Linked DNA regions of Bryobacter aggregatus MPL3. Each later gene encodes a partner of the first gene's protein in a complex. Links are inferred from orthologs where the notes say so. Each region holds a gene or a part of one and is shown on either strand. Other genes may lie near its edges.

What was found.
Region 2: the proteins of accB (region 1) and accD are in contact, whole or in part, in a solved structure (PDB 8UXZ), measured with the Escherichia coli proteins. The link is inferred for Bryobacter aggregatus MPL3 from one-to-one orthologs.

What each region holds. Positions count from the first base shown.
Region 1 is NZ_JNIF01000003.1:4,078,265-4,089,074, forward strand. The notes cover bases 4,719-7,611. They hold accB (acetyl-CoA carboxylase biotin carboxyl carrier protein), read right to left. Parts: upstream 6,441-7,611; coding sequence 5,997-6,440; downstream 4,719-5,996. Other genes in these bases: accC (acetyl-CoA carboxylase biotin carboxylase subunit), read right to left, coding at 4,719-5,990; M017_RS0118910 (M24 family metallopeptidase), read right to left, coding at 6,449-7,537. Outside these bases: M017_RS0118880 (pyridoxal phosphate-dependent aminotransferase), read right to left, coding at 1-932; M017_RS0118885 (ABC transporter permease), read right to left, coding at 1,084-2,229; M017_RS0118890 (SRPBCC family protein), read left to right, coding at 2,426-2,968; M017_RS0118895 (hypothetical protein), read right to left, coding at 2,943-4,622; more of accC, read right to left, coding at 4,635-4,718; M017_RS0118915 (PEP-CTERM sorting domain-containing protein), read left to right, coding at 7,774-8,805; tpx (thiol peroxidase), read right to left, coding at 8,766-9,269; M017_RS0118925 (thioredoxin domain-containing protein), read right to left, coding at 9,262-10,810. UniProt on the Escherichia coli protein: This protein is a component of the acetyl coenzyme A carboxylase complex; first, biotin carboxylase catalyzes the carboxylation of the carrier protein and then the transcarboxylase transfers the carboxyl group to form malonyl-CoA.
Region 2 is NZ_JNIF01000003.1:35,151-45,831, forward strand. The notes cover bases 1-2,764. They hold accD (acetyl-CoA carboxylase, carboxyltransferase subunit beta), read left to right. Parts: upstream 1-841; coding sequence 842-1,687; downstream 1,688-2,764. Other genes in these bases: M017_RS27230 (SpoIIE family protein phosphatase), read right to left, coding at 1-385; M017_RS0100530 (23S rRNA (pseudouridine(1915)-N(3))-methyltransferase RlmH), read left to right, coding at 408-830; M017_RS0100540 (N-acyl-D-amino-acid deacylase family protein), read left to right, coding at 1,694-2,764. Also shown: more of M017_RS0100540, read left to right, coding at 2,765-3,250; M017_RS0100545 (ABC transporter ATP-binding protein), read left to right, coding at 3,251-5,152; M017_RS0100550 (serine hydrolase domain-containing protein), read right to left, coding at 5,256-6,164; M017_RS0100555 (aldo/keto reductase), read left to right, coding at 6,197-7,306; M017_RS0100560 (RcgR family putative quorum lactone hydrolase), read left to right, coding at 7,310-8,368; M017_RS0100565 (RNA polymerase sigma factor), read left to right, coding at 8,379-8,936; M017_RS0100570 (hypothetical protein), read left to right, coding at 8,920-9,495; M017_RS0100575 (HEAT repeat domain-containing protein), read left to right, coding at 9,492-10,472; M017_RS0100580 (hypothetical protein), read left to right, coding at 10,469-10,681.

The DNA.
Region 1 (10,810 bases):
TTCTTCTCGAGAAACTCGAGCACATCGCCGCGCACGCGTGCATTGATCTCGCGGCGCTCTGCCACCAGCCCCTTCGCTCGGTAGCTTGCGGTGCCGGCCACCAGCCCCGTAATCGGCAGCATCCCTGAGCCATAAGGACGCAACTTCGCGAGCAGATCCGGACGCCCCATCGCCATGCCGCAGCGAATCCCCGCCATGCCAAAGGCCTTCGAGAAAGTCCGTAGCACAATGACATCCTTCTCCTTGGCGACAAGGTCGCTGCCCGGCATCTCCTGGCTGAAGTGGATATACGCCTCATCGAGCAGCAGAATCGAATCCTTGTTCTTATTTGCGAGTAACCACTCGAGATCCTCGCGCTTCGTGATTGTCCCGGTCGGGTTGTTCGGGTTGCAGATGTAGTAGACGCCCGCATTCGGGTCGGCGGCGAGCATTGCCTTCACGTCATGCGCATAGGTTGCCTTCTGCAGCGCTACCCGGGTCACCTTCACGCCCACAAACTTCGCCGTGCCCGCGCCCGCTTCATAGCCAGGGTCGCCCATCACTAATCCCTTGGTCGGCGACGTAAATGCAAGCACGCTGCGATGGAGCGGATCGCTCGATCCGGCATAGGGCGCGATGAACTCCGGCTTCAATTCTTCCACTTCGGAAACGGCCCTGATGAAGTCGCCCTGCTCATTGAACGGCGAATAGCGGCCACCATACTTGGCAATCTTCGCGATGGCCTCGCAAGCCTCGGCACAGGGCCCCAGCGGGTTCTCATTCGATCCAATGCGTACGGCATCTGCTGGCATGGCGCCGCGCATGCCGCGGGGCCGCTCTGCTGCATCCTGTGCCATTGCAAACTCGTGATAGAAGGGCAGGGCGGCGCCTGCGGTGAGAATTGTAGCGGCACGCATCGCGTGACGCCGGGAATAGCCTTTCAACTGTGGCATTGCTGCAAGCATGGGGAGTGTCTCCTGTGATTTCGGGGCCCCGGCCGGGGCGATCAGGGCGGGCCGAGCATACCGCGCGCGGAGCGTGCGGAACTCGTGTACATGGAGTTGCAAAACAATATAGCCCAGCGGAATGCAGGAATCCAGGGCCTTACCGCAAGCGACTATTTCCCCGCGTCTCCAGGCGGATGCTCATCGCAGGCACGACGGAGAAGGGAACCGCGCAAAGAATCCCCAGTCCCAAAGCAATTCCGATAAAAATGGAATCGCACCGCATACTGTCCATCTGGGGAACAAATACACAAACTTCCGCCACCAGCCTCCTGGCCAACGCCAGCCCAAACACTGCCCCGCCCAATCCCAGGACAAGTCCTTCCGCAGCGAAAAGCTGGAAGAAGTGCAGCCTTCTCGAACCGAGCAGCACACGGAGAGCCAGCTCTCGCGATCTCCTGGACTGCCGTTTCAGATACCATTTCACGAGTGCGGCACAAGCCAGCAATAGCATGGCGAATCCTGCGCTTGCACCCCACCGCAGCGGTTGCTGGAGCGCTCCGGTGAGACTCTCTTGCAGCGCAACGGCGCGCACGCCCCATCTGGCATTGAAACGCGGATACTTCTGTTCGAGTTGCCGGGCGATCCCATTGAACTCAAGCTGCGCCGTCTGAATGCTCACTCCAGGCGCAAGTCGTGCGACGACATTCAGATATCGCCCCACATGGGTACGATCCTTGCGCTTCGGATGAAAGCGCAGGGGCAGCCACACATCGCAATGGGGGCTCCCCATCGTGAATGCATCGGCAGCCATCACGCCCACCACGAGTGCGTCCCGGCCATTCACAGGAATCGACTGGCCCACAATCGAAGCATCCCGCCCATAGCGTCGCGTGAACAAGCGGTCGCTGATCATCACCACCAGCGGAGCTCCATAGCGCCCATCGGCGATTTGAAATCCCGACCCCAGCGCCGGCCTCACGCCCAACACCTCGAAGAAATTCGGGCTCACCATCTGGCCTTCGACAATCTCAACGCTTGTTCCATCGAGCCGGGCTGCTGCATGGATCCACGTCGCGCTATCAAGCAGCGTGTTCGACTGTCGGGTCCAGTCGACAATGTTTGCAGGGGACACGGGAATCTCGCTTGCCCCTTCGGGCGAAGTTTCCCAAAGCCGCACCAGTTGTTTGGGTTCTTCCACCGCCAGAGGAACAAACTGAATCTGATACAGCAGCGAGAATACGGCCGTGTTCACTCCAATCGCAATCGACAGTGTCAGCAGGGCAATCCCAGTGAAGATCGGCATCCTGGCCAACGACCGCACTGGCTCCCACGAGATCCGCATATCTGCTCAGAAGCAATCGAAATGCCAGGAAAAACAGTGATTCTTGTGTCTAGATGCTTCCTCGACTGTCCGCTTTTGGAAATCCCCGTCGCGTTTTCGGACTCTCCCGCCGCGTCGGGTTGTAGACTAGCTAGGTATCTCCTCGGAGCGAATGAAAATGAAATACGTCCGCTGGGCTCTCCTCATCTTTCTCGCACTGGTCTGCTCGATTGCAGCCACCATTTTCCTCATGGGCCTTCGCGAAGGTGCCGATTCGATGAGCAACCGGGTGGAAATCAATCGGCCTGCTGCTGTTGTCTGGACTTATCTCGATGACCCTGTAAAAGCAAAGTCCTGGGTCGGATCGCTCAAGGAAATCAAGCAACTGACGCCTGGCGCCAAGGGCGTTGGAACAAAAGAAGTCTGGGTCATGACGGACCAGAACAACGCCGCGCAACAGATCGAGATCCAGTCCGAGATTACGGTGGATGAAGCTCCGAAGCGTCTCACGGTAAAGCTCATCGAACGAGAGACCTTCTCAGGCACCACCAACTACTTGCTGGAAGATCTCGGCGGCAATCGAACCGCCCTCACCGTCTCCAGTACTTTTCACTTCAACTACGGATTTGCCCGCTTCCTGCAGCCCATCATTATGCGGATGGCTACGGCGAAGATGGCGGAAGATCTGGATCGTCTCAAGGCCGTGGCGGAGCGGGAATAGTTTCCACCCAGCGATCACAGGCCAAGCAAACCAGCAGGCAGGGCTTCACCGCATCCATTCGTGCTTCGTACTTCTTCGAGGGGTTTGTGGTGTTCACGTGGACAAAGCGGGTGTCGGGATGCTCTTTGAGCAGTAGCGCCTGAATCGGATACTCCAACTGAAATATGTTGATATCCATCGCCAGATCGCGGCAGGAAGAAGCCCGCAGTTGCTGCATTGTCTCGTCATACTGCTTCCGCACATTCCACGGTTTCATGTCGTTGTAGTAAAGATCCTCGCGCGTGAACTGGAACATGTTCTCCGGTCCTCGTAGTGGTCTCACCCAGTTCTTGAACAGCATCAGCCGCGCACCGCTCAGGAAAAGCAAGCAAATGCTAACTTGTACAAGCCAATGCATGCGGGCCAGGCTCACACCCACCAGCGCCATGCCAAGGCTGAACAGCGGCAGCCACATGCGCGACATGAAGGGTTGCCACTTCAGATAGAAGCAGAACGCTGCTGTTCCCATCGCCATGGCCCCCAGAATCAGCAGTGCCCGCTTGTCCTGCTTCCAGGCCAGATAGATCGCCGCCCCCACCAGCAGCGCCAGATGCCAGCCATTGGCCGAGTCCGTCTCATGTAGCGTCCGCCGGGGAGCCGCATACTTTTCACCTCGCCAGGTCATGGCCGGATCGCTGGCCTGCAGGCCCAAGGCTTCATGGGCTTGGAGCGTCATCGCATAGACCCCGTCGTTCCAACGCTGTGATCCTGACCCCATCTGTTCGCTGAGATGGCGCATCAGATTCGAGGCAAGGGGCTGCCAACTGAGATACTCATTCCGCCACCGGTAGCGGCCGTCCGCTTGGGCGGAATCAAAGCCAAGCGGTGATCCGCTCAGGTCATAGTTCCGCCAGAAGAAAGGGCCGTTGATCAGCAGTACCAGCAGCGCCACATGGGGAATCGCCCGCGGAATCAGCAAGAGCACCAGCGGGCCGCAGAAGAGAAACGCAGTGCCTTTGGTCAAGCAGGCCAGCCCGCAAGCTGTTGCCACAGCCCACTTCCGGCCAGAGAGCGCGTAGGAGACCATCGTGATCAGCAGGAAGCTCAACAGCGCCTCATTTTTTACGCCAGAGCCCTGCATGATCCCGTTCGGTAAAGTGGCGGCGCAAAAGGCTGCCAGTGCCTGTCCTCGCGTGCCGGCGCCTAGGTTACGAGCCAATAGGCTGACGGCAATCAGATATCCGCCGGTGGAAAGCCAGGCGACACAGTTGGCCAGGCGGTCTCCGCCACTCAAGAGTTGAAAATGCAGCAGCAGATACTCATGCAGGGGCTGCAGCATGATCTGGTTGAGATAAGGCGTTGCGAAGAACTCGACGCTATGCTGCTGGATCCAGATCACGACGCGAGGCATATGATATGCCATCGCGTCGCTGGAATTGGGCGGGCTAACCAGTGCCGTAAAGCCTTCAATAGCCCAGATCCCGGCAACCGGAATCCACTCCCACGAGAAATCCCACTTCACCCCGCGCAGGCCCATCGTCCAGAGCGCAAGAATGGCCGCCCAGACAATCGCAATCGCTGGCCGCCCAATCCAGTGCACGGCGCTGAGGAGCTCCGTTGTGATGGCCACGGCCAGAACCGTGATCAGTCCAAGGGCAACGAAGCGTTCGCGCAAAGCGAATCTCTCTTAGTGCTTCTGAATCGAAGCGAGTTTGCGAGCGATAAAGGTCGTGTCGAAGTTGCCCGAAGCGAAATCTTCATCGTCCATGATCTTCCGCTGCAGCGGAATTGAAGTGTAGATCCCTTCCACCACAAACATATCGAGCGCACGTTTCATCCGCGCGATCGCTTCAGTACGGTCACGGCCATGGACGATCAGCTTTGCCACCAGAGAGTCATAATAAGGCGGAATCACACCGTCTGTATAGACAGCGGTGTCCACGCGTACGCCAATGCCACCGGGCAGATTGAGGCCGGTAATCTTGCCAGGGCAGGGTGCGAAAGTTTCGGGATGCTCGGCATTGATGCGGCACTCAATGGCATGTCCATTCAGGCGGATCGGTCCCTCGAGAATGTCTTCCAGCCGCTCGCCAGCTGCAATGCGAATCTGCGACTTCACCAGGTCAATCCCCGTAATCATCTCGGTCACCGGATGTTCCACCTGAATGCGGGCGTTCACTTCAATGAAGTACAACTTGCCCTGTTCATCCATCAGAAATTCCACCGTGCCGGCGTTGCGATAGCCAATCGCCTTCAGCGCCTTCTTCAGGGCCGCGATGGTCTCCTCCCGCAACTGCGGGCTCATGACAGGAGAAGGAGCTTCTTCGATCAACTTCTGGTGCCGGCGCTGGATCGAGCACTCGCGCTCGCCCAACACCTCGACATTGCCATGCTCATCGGCGAGCACTTGGAACTCGATATGCCGTGGGGCGCCAATGTACTTCTCGAGATAGATATCTGGCACCGTAAAGGCTGCACCAGCTTCGTTCTGCGCCTGCGCCAATAGGTTCGGCAGTTCTTCGGCGGAATGGACCACACGCATGCCGCGTCCGCCGCCGCCGGCTGCCGCCTTCAGAATCACCGGGTAGCCGATTTTGGCGGCATAGTCCAGTGCTTCTTCGGCACTGGTCAGCGCTTCCGGCGAACCGGGCAGCACGGGCACCCCGGCTTCCTTCATCACTTGGCGCGCCTTCTGCTTCAGGCCCATCATCCGCGTCACTTCGGGCGTCGGACCAATGAACTTGATCCCGCTCATGCCGCAGACTTCGGCAAAGCGATCATTCTCGCTGAGGAAGCCATAGCCGGGATGGATCGCTTCGGCATTGGTGATCTCAGCCGCGCTGATCACGCTCGGGATGTCGAGATAGCTGCGGGCGCTCTTGGCGGGACCGATGCAAACCGCTTCGTCCGCGAAGCGGACATGCAAGCTATGCCGGTCCGCTTCGGAGTAAACCGCAACGGTCTTAATCCCAAGGTCCTTGGCTGCGCAGATGACGCGCAGGGCGATTTCGCCACGATTGGCAATCAGAATTTTCTGGAACATGGCGCCTTAGTTTGGCCGGATCGTGAACAGTGCTTCGCCATATTCAACAGGCTTACCGTTCTCTACCAGCTTGGCGACCACAACGCCAGAGACTTCCGCTTCAATCTCATTCATCAGCTTCATCGATTCGATAATGCAAACGGTCGTCTTCGCCGTAACCGGATCGCCCACCTTCACAAAGGGCCCGGCCTCGGGGGACGGGGACTCATAGAAGGTCCCAACGATCGGGGACTTGATCGTGTAGAGGTTGTCCTTGGGCGCAATGGGCGCAGCGTTTGCCGCAGTTGCGGGTGGCGGCGCCACAGGAGCGGCGCTAGGCGCCAGAATCACTTCCTGCCGGACGGCCGCGCGCTGGATCCGGACTCGGTTCTCGCCACGCTGTACTTCCAGTTCCGCTACGCCGGTTTCATCGGCGAGCCGGATCAGTTCTTTGATCTCTTCAATATTCATCGCAGGGTCTAACCTACTATTGTCCAACCTTTTGGGGTCGGTGTGAGAATCTCTACTCCGCTTTCCGTCACGATCACCGTATCTTCGATCCGAACGCCCCCAAATCCGGGCTGATAAACGCCTGGTTCGACGGTAATCGCCATTCCCGCTTCCAACACCGTCTGGTCTGCTTTGCCTAGCCGCGGAGCTTCGTGGATCTCCAGTCCCAGTCCATGGCCGGTGGAATGGACAAAAAGTTTGTCGAGCTTGTGCCTCTTTAGCGCTTTGACCGCTGCCGCATGGATGTCCGCCGCAGTGCGTCCCGGCCGAATGGCAGCCAGCGCATCCAATTGCGATTCGAGGACCGCCTCATACATCCGGATCGCCTGCTCCGGCATTGTGCCGACGCCCAGCGTACGTGTCATGTCGCTCATATAGCCATGGAGACACGCACCCATATCGATCAACAGAAAGCCACCCGGCTCGATCTTGGCATCCCGCGGGCTCGCATGAGGTAAGGCAGAGTGCGCACCACTGGCCACGATCGTGTCAAAGGCTGGGCCTTCCGCACCCAGCTTGCGTTGTTGGTAATCGATCTCGGTGGCCAGGTCTTTTTCGCGAATGCCGGGCTTGAAGCGCTTCATCGCATTTGCGAATGCCTTGGAATTCAGTAGGACGCTCGCGCGAATTGCCGCGATTTCTTCCTCGGACTTTACCCACCTGGGCCTTTCGGCAGACGTTCCGAGCGGCACGAGTTTCCCCATGGCCGACAGGGCCTTAGAAAATCCATAGGAAGCCCGGGCATCCTCGAAGCCAATTTTCTTATATTTTAGGGCTTTCGCCTTAGTCTCTAGTGCCTTTAAAAGAGGCCCTTTGGCGACCGTAACCGGGCAGGAGACTTGTTCCTTCGCCTGGGTTGTATACCGGGGGTCGGTGAACAACCTGAGTCCTTTGCCGTCGACCAGGAGCAGCGCGTTCGATCCGGTGAAAGCGGTGTAGTATCTGATGTTTACGAGGCTACTGAGGACAATTGCATCCACCTTTTTCTCGGCGAGCAATCCGCGTAGTACTCTCGTTCGCAGGGACAGCTGAGACGGGTTTGGAGAGGAGTTCTGCAAGCTGAAATGGTACCATTACCGACTACATTCAGAGTTTAGAAAACATGGCCTCAAAACTAAGATATCCGACGCTACCATTTTGAGTGTAGAAGTATATGAATCGTCGAATCCAAGAAGGAATGCTGGTACTGCTTGTCGCGGGACTTCAGTTCGCTTGCTCCCGTGAATCGAGAAAAGAGAACGAAGTCGCCGCTCGTTTTCATGCCGTAGAGGTTGAGCCCAATCATCAAGTTGACTTGTCAAAACGGCAGGTATTTCCTTTCTCTGTTGTGCCTGGGGGCACACTCGACCAGAAGGAAGTCAAAGCGAAGGTTGCGATCGACCCGGTGGTCCGGGAGCATTACAAAGGAATCGATTTTGACAAGCTCAAGGCTTTCCGGCTGACGCGGCCTGCAACCGGCTATGTTTCCTACCGCATCGGGGACCGTATCTTCTGGACGGCGAAACGTCTTGCTTTCAAACCCGGCGAGATTTTGCTGAGTGACGGTGTGAACGTGCTCCGCGGGCGCTGTGGCAACCGGGTTTCGCTCCAGGCGAAGGGGCCGGTTCAAAAAAATGCGGAGCCTTCAGAAGCTGTTCTCGATGCCCCGAGCTGGGATGGTCCTGTTTTTCAAGCCATGGTTCGCGAGGCGAATGGCCAGGATTCCGGTTTGCCTTTCGTGCTGCCGAACCAAATGCCGAATGCCATTGCTACGATGCAGCATGACTTGCCGGATGGTCTCTTTCCCATTGCTCCCAGCGTTCTTAATAGCGGACCCGGTATGATCGGCGGTGGGTTGCCTGGCGGCCTCAGCAGTGGTGGTCAGAATGAATCTCCGGTGCTTGAGTCGCATCCTCCCTTTGTCTATATCGCGACGAATCCCGTGTTTCCGCCGGTTCCCGGCATCATTATCAATCCGCAGCCGCCCTTGGAATTTCCTACTGGCCCGGAGCCCATCTTCTACGTTCCTGTGCCCTCAACCAGCACTTCAGTGCTCTTCATGCCCGGGCCGAATCCTGGTGTGCTTCCTCCCACCGTGCAACCCCCAGACTGGCCGGTTTTTCCGCCGGGAGCGCCGTTTCCTCCGATTTACGAGCCTCCTGGGACGCCAATCGTGCCGGAAGTTGACCCGCCGATTGTGGTTCCGCCTGGTGAAAATCCGATTCCAGACGCACCACCGCCGCAGGTGGCACCTGTCCCAGAGCCAGGGACTCTGTTGTTGGTACCCGCTGCGGCGGCGTGGTTGTTCTACTTGAGGCGGTCTGCGGCGGCCAAAGCCGGCTCGTAAGCCGGATGCTCGGACATCTCGCTGACGTACTCGACGTGCTGGATGACGTTGTTCTTATCGATGACAAAGATCGCGCGGCTTTCAAAGCGGAGCGGCTCGATGAGCGTGCCGTAGTTGGTGCCAAAGCTGGCATTCTTGTGGTCGCTGAGCATCTTGACCTTGTCGATGCCGAAGTTGCTGCACCAGCGGCTCTGCGCGAAGGGCAGATCCATCGAGACCGTGTAGACTTCGACGCCTTCCATCTTGGCGATCTCATCATTGAAGCGTTTGGTCTGCGCATCGCAGACCGGGGTGTCGAGGCTCGGCACGACGCTGATGATGCGCACCGTGCCACCATCGCCGAGAGTCACCGATTTCATATCGGAGCCGGTGAGTTCAAAATTCGGGGCTTTGTCGCCCACTTTCAATTCAGGGCCAACCAGCTTCAGCGGGTTGCCGTGCAGAGTCGTAACACGATCAGACATGAGTAGAGTTTAGCAGCGCCTCCAAATCGCTCCCGTTGTGAACGGGCAACTGGCAAACGAAGTTCTCGCAGACATAAGCGCCCGGCTTCTGGCCCTCTGGCCGGTAAAGGATCCGGTGGAAGGGCAGGAAGCGTTTGTCGAGCACTTTGCGGTATTCGGAGACATCCTCGCCTTCGAGAATGATCTGCCGCGGCGGCAGCGCGAGCAGAGCGCCAACCATACGGGGCATGGTGCCCATGCGCTTGGCAAAGGCGCGGAAGGTCTTCTCCGGATCTTCCCCCAAACGGAGCAGCACTTGGGCAGCGATGGAATTGCCGCTCGGTTCTGCGCCGTCGTAATCGTCCTTGATGCGCAACAGGACGTTTGCATCGGCTTCGGTGGTCGAGTAGAAGCCACCGGCTTCGTGGTCTTCAAAGAGGTCGGTCATATCGCCGGCGAGCTTGCGGGCGAGGTCGATGTAGTGCTCGTTTGCAGTGGCCTCGTAGAGGTCGATCAGCGCATAGGCGAAGCTCGCATAGTCGTCGAGGAAGCCGGGGATCGCAGCCTCGCCATCGCGGTAGCGGCGGAGCAGGATTCCGTTTGCTGTCAGTAGCTTGTCTTCGATAAACTTTGTTGCTGCAATCGCTGCGTCCAGGTAGCGGGGCTCGTTGAGGGCGCGGCCTGCGGTGACGAAGGCCGAGATCATGAGCGCGTTCCAGGAGGTGAGCACCTTGTCGTCGAGATGCGGGCGGACGCGCTGGTTGCGGGCGGCGAGCAGTTTGGCGCGGAGTTCCTCAGGTAGGGGATCGGTGTCGGGGTTGGACAGGTAGAGGATGTTCTTGCCGGTGAATTCCGCGTGCGGGTCTTCGTGGACGTTGCCGTTGCGCTCGATGCCGAAGCGCTTGGCAAACCAGGGCATGCGGTCTGCGCCAACGATCGATTCGAGCTCTTCCCAGGACCAGATGTAGAAGGCGCCTTCGCCCTTCTCATGCGGGTGCGCCGGGTCGATGACGCTGTCCGCATCTTCGGCAGAGTAGAAAGCTCCTTCGGGGTGGCGGAGGTCGCGCAGGACGTAGTCGAGGGTTTCGCGGGCGGTCTGTGCGAGCGCTTTGTTGCCGGTGAGCTGGTAGGCCTCGATGTAGGCGTTGACGAGTTGGGCCTGGTCATAGAGCATCTTCTCGAAGTGCGGGACGAACCACTGCGCGTCAACCGAGTAGCGGTGGAAGCCGCCGCCGAGTTGATCGTTCATTCCACCGAGCGCCATCTCCTGGAGGGTCTTGACGGCCATCTCAAGCGAGTCCTCTGTTTTGGTGACGAGGTAATGGCGGAGGAGGAAGTTCAGCGTTACGGGGCGAGGGAACTTCGGCGCGGCTCCGAAGCCGCCGAGGTTCTTGTCAAAGGAACGGCTCATGCCGTGGTAGATGGTCTCGGCGACCTTTCGCGTATCGATGACACCTTCGCCGGGTGAGCTGTAGTTGTTGTGGCGCAGGCTCTCAAGCATGGAGTCCGTGGAGTCCAGGATGCGCGGGCGATCGGTCTTCCAGGCGTTGGCGAGCTGTTGC
Region 2 (10,681 bases), 4.0 Mb from region 1 along the record:
TCAGGCTCGAAACCACGGTATTGGCCGGCGCCGATTCGACATCGGCATGCTCGACAAACATCACCGTCTGGTTGATCGCAGCGGGCTCATCCTCGCCGCCAAAGCTGATTTGCAGATGCCCGGCATGAATGATGTCGCCGTTGGCCAAAGGAGTCGAGTTGGCGATGCGAAACCCGTTCACAGTCGTCCCGTTCTTGCTCCCCAAGTCCCGGACATGCCAGACGCCATCAATCTTCTCAAAGCTCAGATGTTGGCGCGAAAGCCCAAAATCTTCCGCATAACAAAGCTCATTGGTGGTCGCACGGCCTAAGCCAACCAGTGCTCCCTGAAGAGGGAAATTACGAGTTGCTCCGTCCTGCGTGCGAATGCTGAGTTCCAATGCCATGGGCTGACTCTTTATAGTAACGATGATGCGCCTTGATCTGCTCTACATTGGCAAAGCTCGCGACGAACACTCCAACGCGATGGCAGAAGAATTCCTGAAGCGCACCGGCCGCTGGGCCACCGTCTCCATGCGCGAGATCCACCCCGGCCGCTACGACCTCTTCGCCAAACACTCTGCCGCCCACAAAGTCTTCCTCGACCCGGCTGGCAAAAATTGGGATTCCGCCCGTTTCATCGAATTCACCGCCGATGCCGAACGTCTCTCCCGCGATATCGTCTTCCTGATTGGCGGCCACGACGGTCTTCCGCCCGCCTGGAAGCCCAAAGCCGACCTGCTTTTATCGCTGTCACCAATGACCTTTCCGCACGAACTGGCCCGGGCAATGTTGGCCGAACAGATCTATCGCGCCTTCGCCACCCTGCGCGGGCATCCCTATCCCCGCTAAACTGAAAGTTCATGTCTTGGTTTAAGCGCGACAAGCCCGGCGTCGATACCCCAAGCGATGCCGATCGCACGGTACGCACCGAAGGCCTATGGGTCAAATGCGAAGGCTGCAAGCAGATCATCTTCCGGCAGGATCTTGAAGAGAATCATAACGTTTGCAGCAAATGCAACTATCACTTCCGCATCGATGCACGAGAGCGGATGAATCTCCTCTTCGACAAGGTCTGGACGGAGTTTGACGCCGATCTGGTCTCCACCGATCCGATGACCTTCTCCGATTCGAAGCCCTATAAGGCCCGGCTCAAGGCCATGCAGGAGAGCACCGGCAGTAAGGACGCTGTCCTCAGCGGCCAGGGCCGTATCGGCACACACACAGTTAACGCCTGCGCCATGGAGCTGAAGTTCATTGGCGGCAGCATGGGCGCCGTGGTGGGAGAAAAGATCACCCGGGCCGTCGAGCGCTCGCTCGCAGGCCGGCAGCCGCTGGTTGTGGTCAGCGCCACCGGTGGCGCGCGCATGCAGGAAGGCGCCGTCAGCCTGATGCAGATGGCGAAGATTTCGAGCGCCCTGATGCGTCTGGACGAGGCGTCCATCCCCTACATCAGCATCCTCACCGACCCCACCACGGGCGGCGTCACCGCCTCCTTTGCCATGCTGGGCGATCTGAATATTGCCGAACCCGGCGCGCTCATCGGCTTTGCCGGCCCGCGCGTCATCGAGCAGACCATCCGCCAGAAACTACCCGAAGGTTTCCAGCGCAGCGAATTTCTGGTGGCCCACGGCTTTCTCGACGCCATCGTCTCCCGTCAGGATCTTCGCCCCTATCTCGCACGCAGCTTCGACTTTTTCGTGAACTGACACGGCATGGCTAGACTCCTCGCCTCCAGCCTTCTCGCGATCTCTGCCTTTGCCGCCGATTACGACCTCATCATCCGTGGAGCGCGCATCGTCGATGGCAGCGCAAACCCATGGTTCCATGCAGACCTGGCGATCAGTGGCGGCAAGATCGCCAAGATCGGGAACCTCACCGGCAAAACCGCCTCGCAAACCATTGGAGCCCAAGGCCGCATCGTCACCCCTGGCTTCATCGATGTCCACACGCACTCTGAAGGAGGCATCCTCCATCAGCCCCAGGCCGAAAACTTCCTGCGCGACGGCGTCACCAGCGTCGTCACCGGCAACTGCGGCGGCAGCGAACTCGACCTCAAAGACTTCTTCTCGAAGCTCAACCAGGCAAAGATCGGCATCAATCTCGCCACACTCATTGGCCACAATTCCATTCGCCGCGAGGTGATCGGGGCGGAAGACCGCAAGGCGACTCGGGCCGAAATGGAGCGAATGAAAGCGCTGGTCTCGAAGGCCATGGACGCGGGCGCGGTCGGATTCTCCACCGGTCTCGAATACGTACCCGGCACCTACTCAGCCACCGCCGAGCTGATCGAACTGGCGCAAGTCTCCGCGCGTTACGGCGGACTCTATGCGTCGCACATGCGCGATGAAGGCGACAAGGTGCTCGAGGCCATCGCAGAGGCGATCGAAGTGGGCAGGCAGTCTGGCTCGCGGGTCCAGATCTCGCACCTCAAGCAGGACACCAAAGCCTTCTGGGGCAACACGCCGCAGATGATCGAGCTGATTGAGAAGAACCGGCTCGCAGGCGTCGACATCACCGTCGATCAATATCCCTACATCGCCTACTCCACCACCCTCGCAACGACGCTGCCCACCTGGGCGCTCGCCGGCGGGCAGGAGAAGCTAGTGGAGCGGCTGCAAGACAAGGCCACCCGCAAGAAGATCTTCGACGAAACGCTCGACTTCAACACAAAGCGCGGCTATTCCGATTTCGAATACACAACCGTCGCCCGTTGCAGCTTTGAGCCGAGCTACGAAGGCAAGAACATCCGCCAAATCTCCGCGCTGCGCCGCTTGCCGCAATCACATGAATCAGACGTCGACACCGTGCTGCATCTGATGCAGCGCGGCGGCGTCAGCGTCGTCACCAAGGCGATGAGCGAAGATGATGTCGCGAGCATCATGCGCTATCGCAACACGGCAATCGCCAGCGACGGCGGCGTGGTCGCGATGGGCGCCGGGCGTCCGCACCCGCGCAACTACGGCACCAACGCGCGTGTCATCAACGAGTATGTGCGGTTGCGCAAGCTGCTTTCGCTCGAAGAGGCCGTGCGCAAGATGACTTCCCTGCCCGCTCAGACCTTCGGCTTCCGCGATCGCGGACTGCTGCGCGAAGGCTATGCGGCAGACCTCGTGATCTTCGATCCCGAACAGGTGCGCGACAACGCGACCTTTGAAAATCCCCATCAGTTTTCCAGCGGCTTCGATGTCGTTCTGGTCAATGGAAAGATTGCCGTCGATGGCGGCAAAATTACCGCGCAACGCGGCGGACAGGTGTTGTTAAGACAGTAGATGATTCAGTTCAGTCGAGTTGGGAAACGCTTTGGACATAAGGTCCTTTTTGATGACGTCAATTGGTTGATTGGCACCAAGGACCGCATCGGCCTGGTCGGCGCCAATGGCACCGGCAAGTCCACGTTGATGAAGATCATTGCCGGCATCGAGCAGATCGATTCCGGCGAGATGTCCACCATGCGCAACATGCGCATCGGCTATCTGCCGCAGGACGGCTTGAAGATGGTGGGCCGCAGCGTCTTCAATGAATGCGCCAGTGTTTTTGAGCCCATCCGGCAGATTGAGCGCGACATGGAAGCGGCTCTCCACGACATGTCCGATCTGGATCCCACCACCGAAGCCTACACTGCCGCGGCCGATCGATTCACCCGTCTCGATGCCGAATTCCGCGCCAAAGACGGCTACACCATCGACATGCAGGTGGGCACCATCCTCACCGGCCTTGGCTTCAGCAAGGACGAGTGGGCCAAGCCGTGCGAAGAGTTCTCCGGTGGCTGGCAGATGCGCATCGCGCTCGCGAAGTTGCTGCTCGAGAAGCCCGAAGCCCTCCTGCTCGACGAACCCACCAACCACCTCGATCTCGAAGCCCGCAACTGGCTCGAAGAGTACCTCCACAACTACCCGAACACCTTCATCCTCATCTCGCACGACCGCTACTTCCTCGACGTCACCGTCTCGAAAATTGTCGAGGTGTGGAACAAGAAAGTTAGTATCTATTCGGGCAACTACACGCACTACCAGCGGCAGAAGGAAGAGCGACTCGAGCAAATGCGCGCTGCCCAGCGCAACCAGCAGGACCGCGTCGCTCAGATCGAAGCCTTCGTTGATCGCTTCCGCGCCAAGGCGACCAAGGCGAAACAGGCCCAGAGCCGTCTGCGCGAGCTCGAAAAGATGGAGATGATCGAGATCCCTGAGGAGGAACCGATCATCCACTTCAAGTTCCCCGACCCCAAGCCCAGCGGCCGTGTCGTTGCTGAGTTCAAGAACGTCGCCAAGAGCTATGGCTCGAAGAAGGTGTTTGAGAACGCCAACTTCATGATCGAGCGCGGCGACCGCATTGCGCTGGTCGGCCACAACGGCGCCGGTAAGTCGACGCTCATCAAACTACTCACTGGTCTCGAAGGCCTGACGGCAGGCGAATACAAGCTCGGCCACAACGTCGAGTTCGACTACTTCGCCCAGGATCAATACAAGGCCCTCGACCCCGACTCGATCCTTCTCGATGACCTCTGCGCCACTGCTCCGAAGGCGACCGAAACCGAACTCCGTGGCCTGCTCGGCTGCTTTCTGTTCCGCGAAGAAGATGTCTTCAAGAAGATCGGCGTGCTGAGCGGTGGAGAACGCAACCGCTACGCCATCTGCAAGCTGCTCACCCAGCCCTCGAACTTCGTGCTGCTCGACGAGCCCACCAACCATCTCGATATGCGCGCCAAAGACATCCTGCTCGGCGCGTTGAAGAACTACGAAGGCACCGTCGTCTTCGTCAGCCACGACCGCTACTTCATCGACGAACTGGCCAAGAAAGTCTTCGAAGTCGCCAATGGTACGGTGAACATCTATCCGGGCAACTACGAAGAGTATCTGCGCGCAAAAACTCGCGTCATAGAGCCCGAAGCCGTCGTCGCCGCACCAGTAGAGAAAATCGCCGCCACCGAAGAGAAGACTTCCAATTCGAAGCGCGTGAATCCGATGAAGCTCAAGCAATTGCAGGATCGCTTGAAGCAAGTGGAAGCAGAAATCGCCACGCGGGAAGGCACTCTAGCGAAGCTCGACACCGAACTCAGCAATTACGTGAGTGCCGAAGAAAGTCTTCGTGTCTCGAGCGCCGCCGACCTCGAACGCTCTGCGATCGAGCAACTGATGGCCGAATGGGAATCAGTTTCGGAACAGCTCAGTTAGGCCAAATTGTCGGAGCATACACGGGGTCTGGATAGAGGACGCTCAGAATCTTATCGATGATCTGATGGCCGACATTCGGACCATTTGTCAGGATGACCGCGCCCTACTTGCGCTTCGGGTGAAAGAAGGCAAAGGTCTTCACATCGCTGTCCGCAGCGGTATGATCGACGATGATCTCCTCATTGATCTTGACGACATGCCAACCGAGGCCAAAGCCGCTGGCTACGCTGCAACGCTTCGGGTCTTTCGCTGCTTTGCAAAGCACCGAAGACATCTCGCGCGTCGTCTGATTGCGGGTGATCTTCCATCTCTCCGGGTCGCGCCGCATCGCCTCGATCAGGAACTTCGCATAATCGCAACGGTGGAGCGAAGCAGATCCGCCGCGGACCACTTCGTACGCGATTCGTCCTCCACCGGCTTCGCCTGTCTGTCCTTCCACCATTCCCGAGGCGTATACGAAGTCTCGTGCATCCCGATGGGCTCGAACACATACTGCTGGACGCTTCTCCGCAAAGTGCGCCGCATAATCAAAACCCTCGCCAGAGTATCCAAACGCAGTGCCTGGCTGCCATTGGAACTGCAACTTGTTCTTGGTTTGGTAACGCCAGTTCGGAAAGGCGCTTTGGTGAGACAGGCAAAGGCGCGTCGTCAGCAATTCATGCCAGTGGTTGTCCTTCACATCCTCATCCACCCAATAGGGAGAGATAGGTTCGTCCAGTGATAATCTGCCCGCCGCTGCCAGACGCAGCAACAGTTCGGCTGTAATGGGTTTCGTCAGGGAAGCAACGTTGTAAAGTGTCCGTGCATTCGCTGGCGGCCCGCCCGGCACCTGGTCTCCATAAAACGCAGTCCACACCAGCTTGCCATCCTCAATCCATCCAATCCCAACACCCGTCACTTGGAAGGCCTTGAGCCAAACCGGCATTCTTTCGTTCAATCGACTCGGCTGTGCCAGACACGCCATCGAGATCAGGAGCATCAGGAAGATCCGCAGAACTCCTAGACAGGGCACCTGCCTTCCGGTTAGCCAGCTAAACTGAAAGAATGAGACGTCGCGACCTGCTCTTGTCTGCGCTGGCCCTGAAGGCCAGTCCAGCAACTGCCCAAACCAAGGGTGAGTGGCGCAACCAGCAATCCGGCATGGCCTACCGGCAGCTGGGCCGCACCGGCTACATGGTGAGCGAGATCGTGATGGGCGGCAACACCATCTCTCCGAAAAACTACGATCATGTGCTCGCCGCGATCGACATGGGGCTCAATTATCTGGACACCGCGCCCGCCTACGGGGGCGGCCAAAGTGAGCTTGGTTACGCCGAGGTCCTGAAGATCCGCAAGCGCGACCAGTTCTTCCTGAACTCCAAAGTCTCGCTCTGGGATATCAATCGCAACCGCCTCTATCAGGACATCTACAAGAGCCTCGACGACACCGAACAGAAGCGCCTGCGCCATCTGGCGCTCGATGAGATTGCCCGCCGCAAGGCGGACGCGCCCGACTACTTCATCAATTACTTCAACGGCCAGCGCGATGAACTCGACCAGGCCTCGCTCGCCAATGTCATGGCCGCGCAGTATGGCAGCAAGATCGATCGTGCAAAAAATTACCGGCAGCTCATCCTTGATAGCGTCGACCAGTCGCTGCAGACTCTCGGCACCGATCACCTCGATCTGCTGATGTGCCCGCACGGCGCCAATACACCTTACGAAATTCAGAATCACCCGGAGATCTTCGAGGCTTTCGAGACCTTGAAGAAGGCTGGCAAGGCCCGTCATCTCGGCCTGTCCTCGCACACAGACCCCGGCGGCGTTCTCGAAGCCGCCGCCAAAACGAAAATGTATTCGGTGGCGATGGTCGCCTACAATATGGTGAACTCGCCCTACGTCAGTGGCGCAATCGCCGCGGCCAAGCAGTCCGGCATGGGCATCATCTCAATGAAGAGCGCCCGGCCCTTCAATTTCCGAGCCCCGCGCGAAACGCCCGCAGCGCAGATGAACCAGTTGCACGCCGCGGTTCCCGGCGATTTGAAGCCGATGATGAAGGCTTATCTCTGGAATCTGCGCAACCCGAATCTCACCGCCGCCATCTCCGAGATGGCCACAATGGAACACGTCAAAGACAACGTGCCGCTTGCCGGCGCGAAGGAGAAGGCAGCTTAAAGGATGTTGAAGGCGAAGTATGAACGGTGGCTCGATCGCTGGGAGACCGATCTGGCTACCCGGTCCACCGACCGCGTGGTGCGCCCCTTTGAATGGGGTACGGAATGGCTCACCGATCTGAATCTGCCGGGTCTCCGGGCCTACGATGGACAGAACCCCGAAGCCTGGATCCGCGAAGTGAACCAGGCTGCGATCAAGAACGGCAGCGACTTCTTCCAGCACACAACGCCGAAAGATTTCACGCTCGACGGCGAATGGCTGCGCTTCACCTCTCCGGTGGATTCGCCCTATCCCGAAAACAATCTCGTCGAAGCCCGCTGGTTCCCGATGCCTGAGGGCAAAGAGAACCGCCGCAAGCGCGCCGTCATCGTCTTACCGCACTGGAACTCGCACGCCGAACAGCATGTCGCCCTCTGCCAGGGCTTCCAGAAGCTCGGCATCCCTGCCCTGCGCCTGAGTCTGCCCTATCATGACCGCCGCATGCCGCCGCCGCTCACCCGCGCCGACTACGCCGTGTCTTCCAATATCGGACGCACCATCCACGCCACGCGCCAGGCCGTTCTCGACATCCGCGCCTGCGTCGATTGGCTCGAACAAAGTGGCATTGAGCACATCGGCATCGTCGGCACCAGTCTCGGCTCCTGTTACTCCTTCCTCGCTAGCGCCTACGACAAGCGGCTGAAGGTCAATGTCTTCAACCATTGCTCGGCCCGCTTCGGCGACGTCGTCTGGACTGGCCTTTCCACGCGCCACATCAAGAAGAGTCTCGAGGAGAATCTCAGCCTCGAACGCCTCCAGGGTGTCTGGGACGTCATGAGTCCCCGCTTCTATATGGCGCAGTTTGCCAAGCAGCAAGAGAAGAAAAACCTCTTTATTTACACCACCTACGACACCACCTTCTTGCCGCGTTACTCGGAAGAGATCCTCGCCGACGTCAAGAGCCACGGCGCACCGCATAAATTGGTCATCCTTCCCTGCGGTCATTACACGATGGGCGAGACGCCCTTCAAGTTCATCGTCGGCTATCACATCATTTCTCACATTGCTCGAAAATTAGGCTAACCGCGTCCCCATGCGTCAGTCTATTGGACAGATGCAGGGGACTGACGCCGAGATCATCGGTCTGATCCGCAATGGCGACAAGAGTGCCTACAAGGTGCTCGTGGATCGTCACAGCCGGATGATCTTCCGGGTTGCCTACCGCATCACTCGCAACGAAGGAGACAGCGAAGATGTGGTGCAAGAGAGCTTTTTACGGGCCTATCGAAATTTGGAACGCTTTGACGAGCGAGCCAGCTTCGGCACCTGGCTCCAACGCATCGCAACCAACTGCTCGCTCGATCTGGTCCGCAAACGCAAGCACACGGCAGACACTGGCGGCGAGGTTCCGGACTACGCCGACGCGGCCCCCAAGCCCGACCGGCTCCTCGAAAGCAGCCGCATGCGCGAGCAACTGGAGCGCGGCATGCAAACCCTGAGTGAGCAGGAGCGCGAAGCCTTTTTGATGCGCCACATCGAAGGGCAATCGATTCCCGAAATCAGCGACAAACTGGCGATCGGCATCAGTGCTGCCAAGCATAGTGTCTTTCGTGCAGTGGAGAAATTGAGGCGTTATGCAGCAGGACGATGAAGAGTTGATCATCCCTGAGCCCGATGCCGCGTTCGAAGATCGCATCTGGGCCCGGGTCTCCCGGCAGATCGATCAGGAAGCGAAGAAAAGCTGGAACTGGAAGTGGTTTGCCGTGCCCGTGCTGGCAACAGCGGCGCTCGCCATTGCCTTCTTCGCCGGACGGGTCAGCAAAGACCCCGACGGCATCACCGCCATTGCCTATCTGCCGCAGGAAAAGATGCTGCGCGCCGCCACCGTCGAGCACCTCGATCGCAGCAAGATGGTGCTGATCGAAACCACCAACAGCATCGGCCACAAACTGCCACGGGGCCGGGCCGAAGAACTCATTGCCAACAATCGCCTGCTCCGCCGCAGCGCGGTGCAGGCAGGACAAATCCAAACAGCGGAACTGCTCGAAGAACTCGAACGAATCCTCGTCGAGATCGCTCGCAGCCCCGAATCCATGAACCGCGAGGAAGCCACGGCACTCCAGGCACGCATTCGTGAACAGGGTCTACTCTTTCGCGTGCGCCTTCTCGAAAACGAACAGAAACAACCCAAGGAGCTAGACGCAGAATGAAACTGCTATTGCCATTGACCCTCACCGGCGCCCTGTTGCTGGGCTACGTTGCGGACGAAAAGAATTACCAGGAAGCCCTGTCCAGAATCGATAGCCGCGATTACAACGTCGCACTTGCCAAGTTGCGCACAGAGATCAACTCGGCCACTTCCCGCGCCGACGCAGCGATGTACTGGAGCGCCTACATCAAGAACAAACTCGGCGAGCGTAACGAGGCGCTGAAGCTGCTCGCCGACATGCAGCAGAAGTTCGGCAAGAGTTCCTGGATGGACGACGCACGCGCTCTGCAGCTCGAAATCCAACAGGCCTCCGGCAAGAAGATCTCCCCTGAAGAGCAGGCCGACGAAGACCTCAAGCTGATGGCGATCCAAGGCCTCATGAATGCCGAACCCGAACGCAGCATCCCGCTCCTTGAGCAGATCTTAAATTCCCAAAAGAGTCCTCGGCTGAAGAAGCAGGCTCTCTTCGTTCTGGGCCAAAGTAGCAATAGCAAGGCGCAGGAAGTGATCGGCCGCATCGCCAAAGGCACCGGCAATCCCGAGCTGCAAAAGATGGCCATCCACAGCCTCGGTATCGGTGGCAAAAAGAATGCCCCCATCCTCGAAGACGTCTACAAAAGCTCCAGCGACCTCGCCGTCAAGAAGGAAATTCTGCACAGCTTCATGATCATGGGAGAGAAGGATCGTCTCGGCTCTCTGGCCAGGAGCGAACCCGACGAATCGCTGCGATCGCAGGCCATCCACCAGCTCGGCATCAGCGGCGGCAAGGAGTATTTGGTCCAGCTTTACGGCACGGAAACCAGTCTAAAAGTGAAGAAGCAGATCATGCACGGCCTCTTCGTCGGCGGAGCCGCCAAGGAACTCGTGCAGGTGGCCCGCTCTGAAAAAGATCCGGAGTTGAAGAAGGAAGCCTTCCGCTCGCTCAGCATGATGAACAGCAAAGAAGCGACAGACTTTATGATGGAGATCCTCAAATGAAATGGCTCCTCCTGATCACCTTCGTCGCAACAGTAAACGGTCAGGATTTGGGCGCGGCCATCGCCGCCGCGCCCCCGGAAACATGGGTCGGCTATGAGGTTCCCATGCAGTCTGGTCGTGGAACCATTTGCAGCAACTGGAATGGTAACAACAGCAGCATCCACACCTACCAATCCAAGCTGATGCTCGACGGCCCGCGTACGATGAAG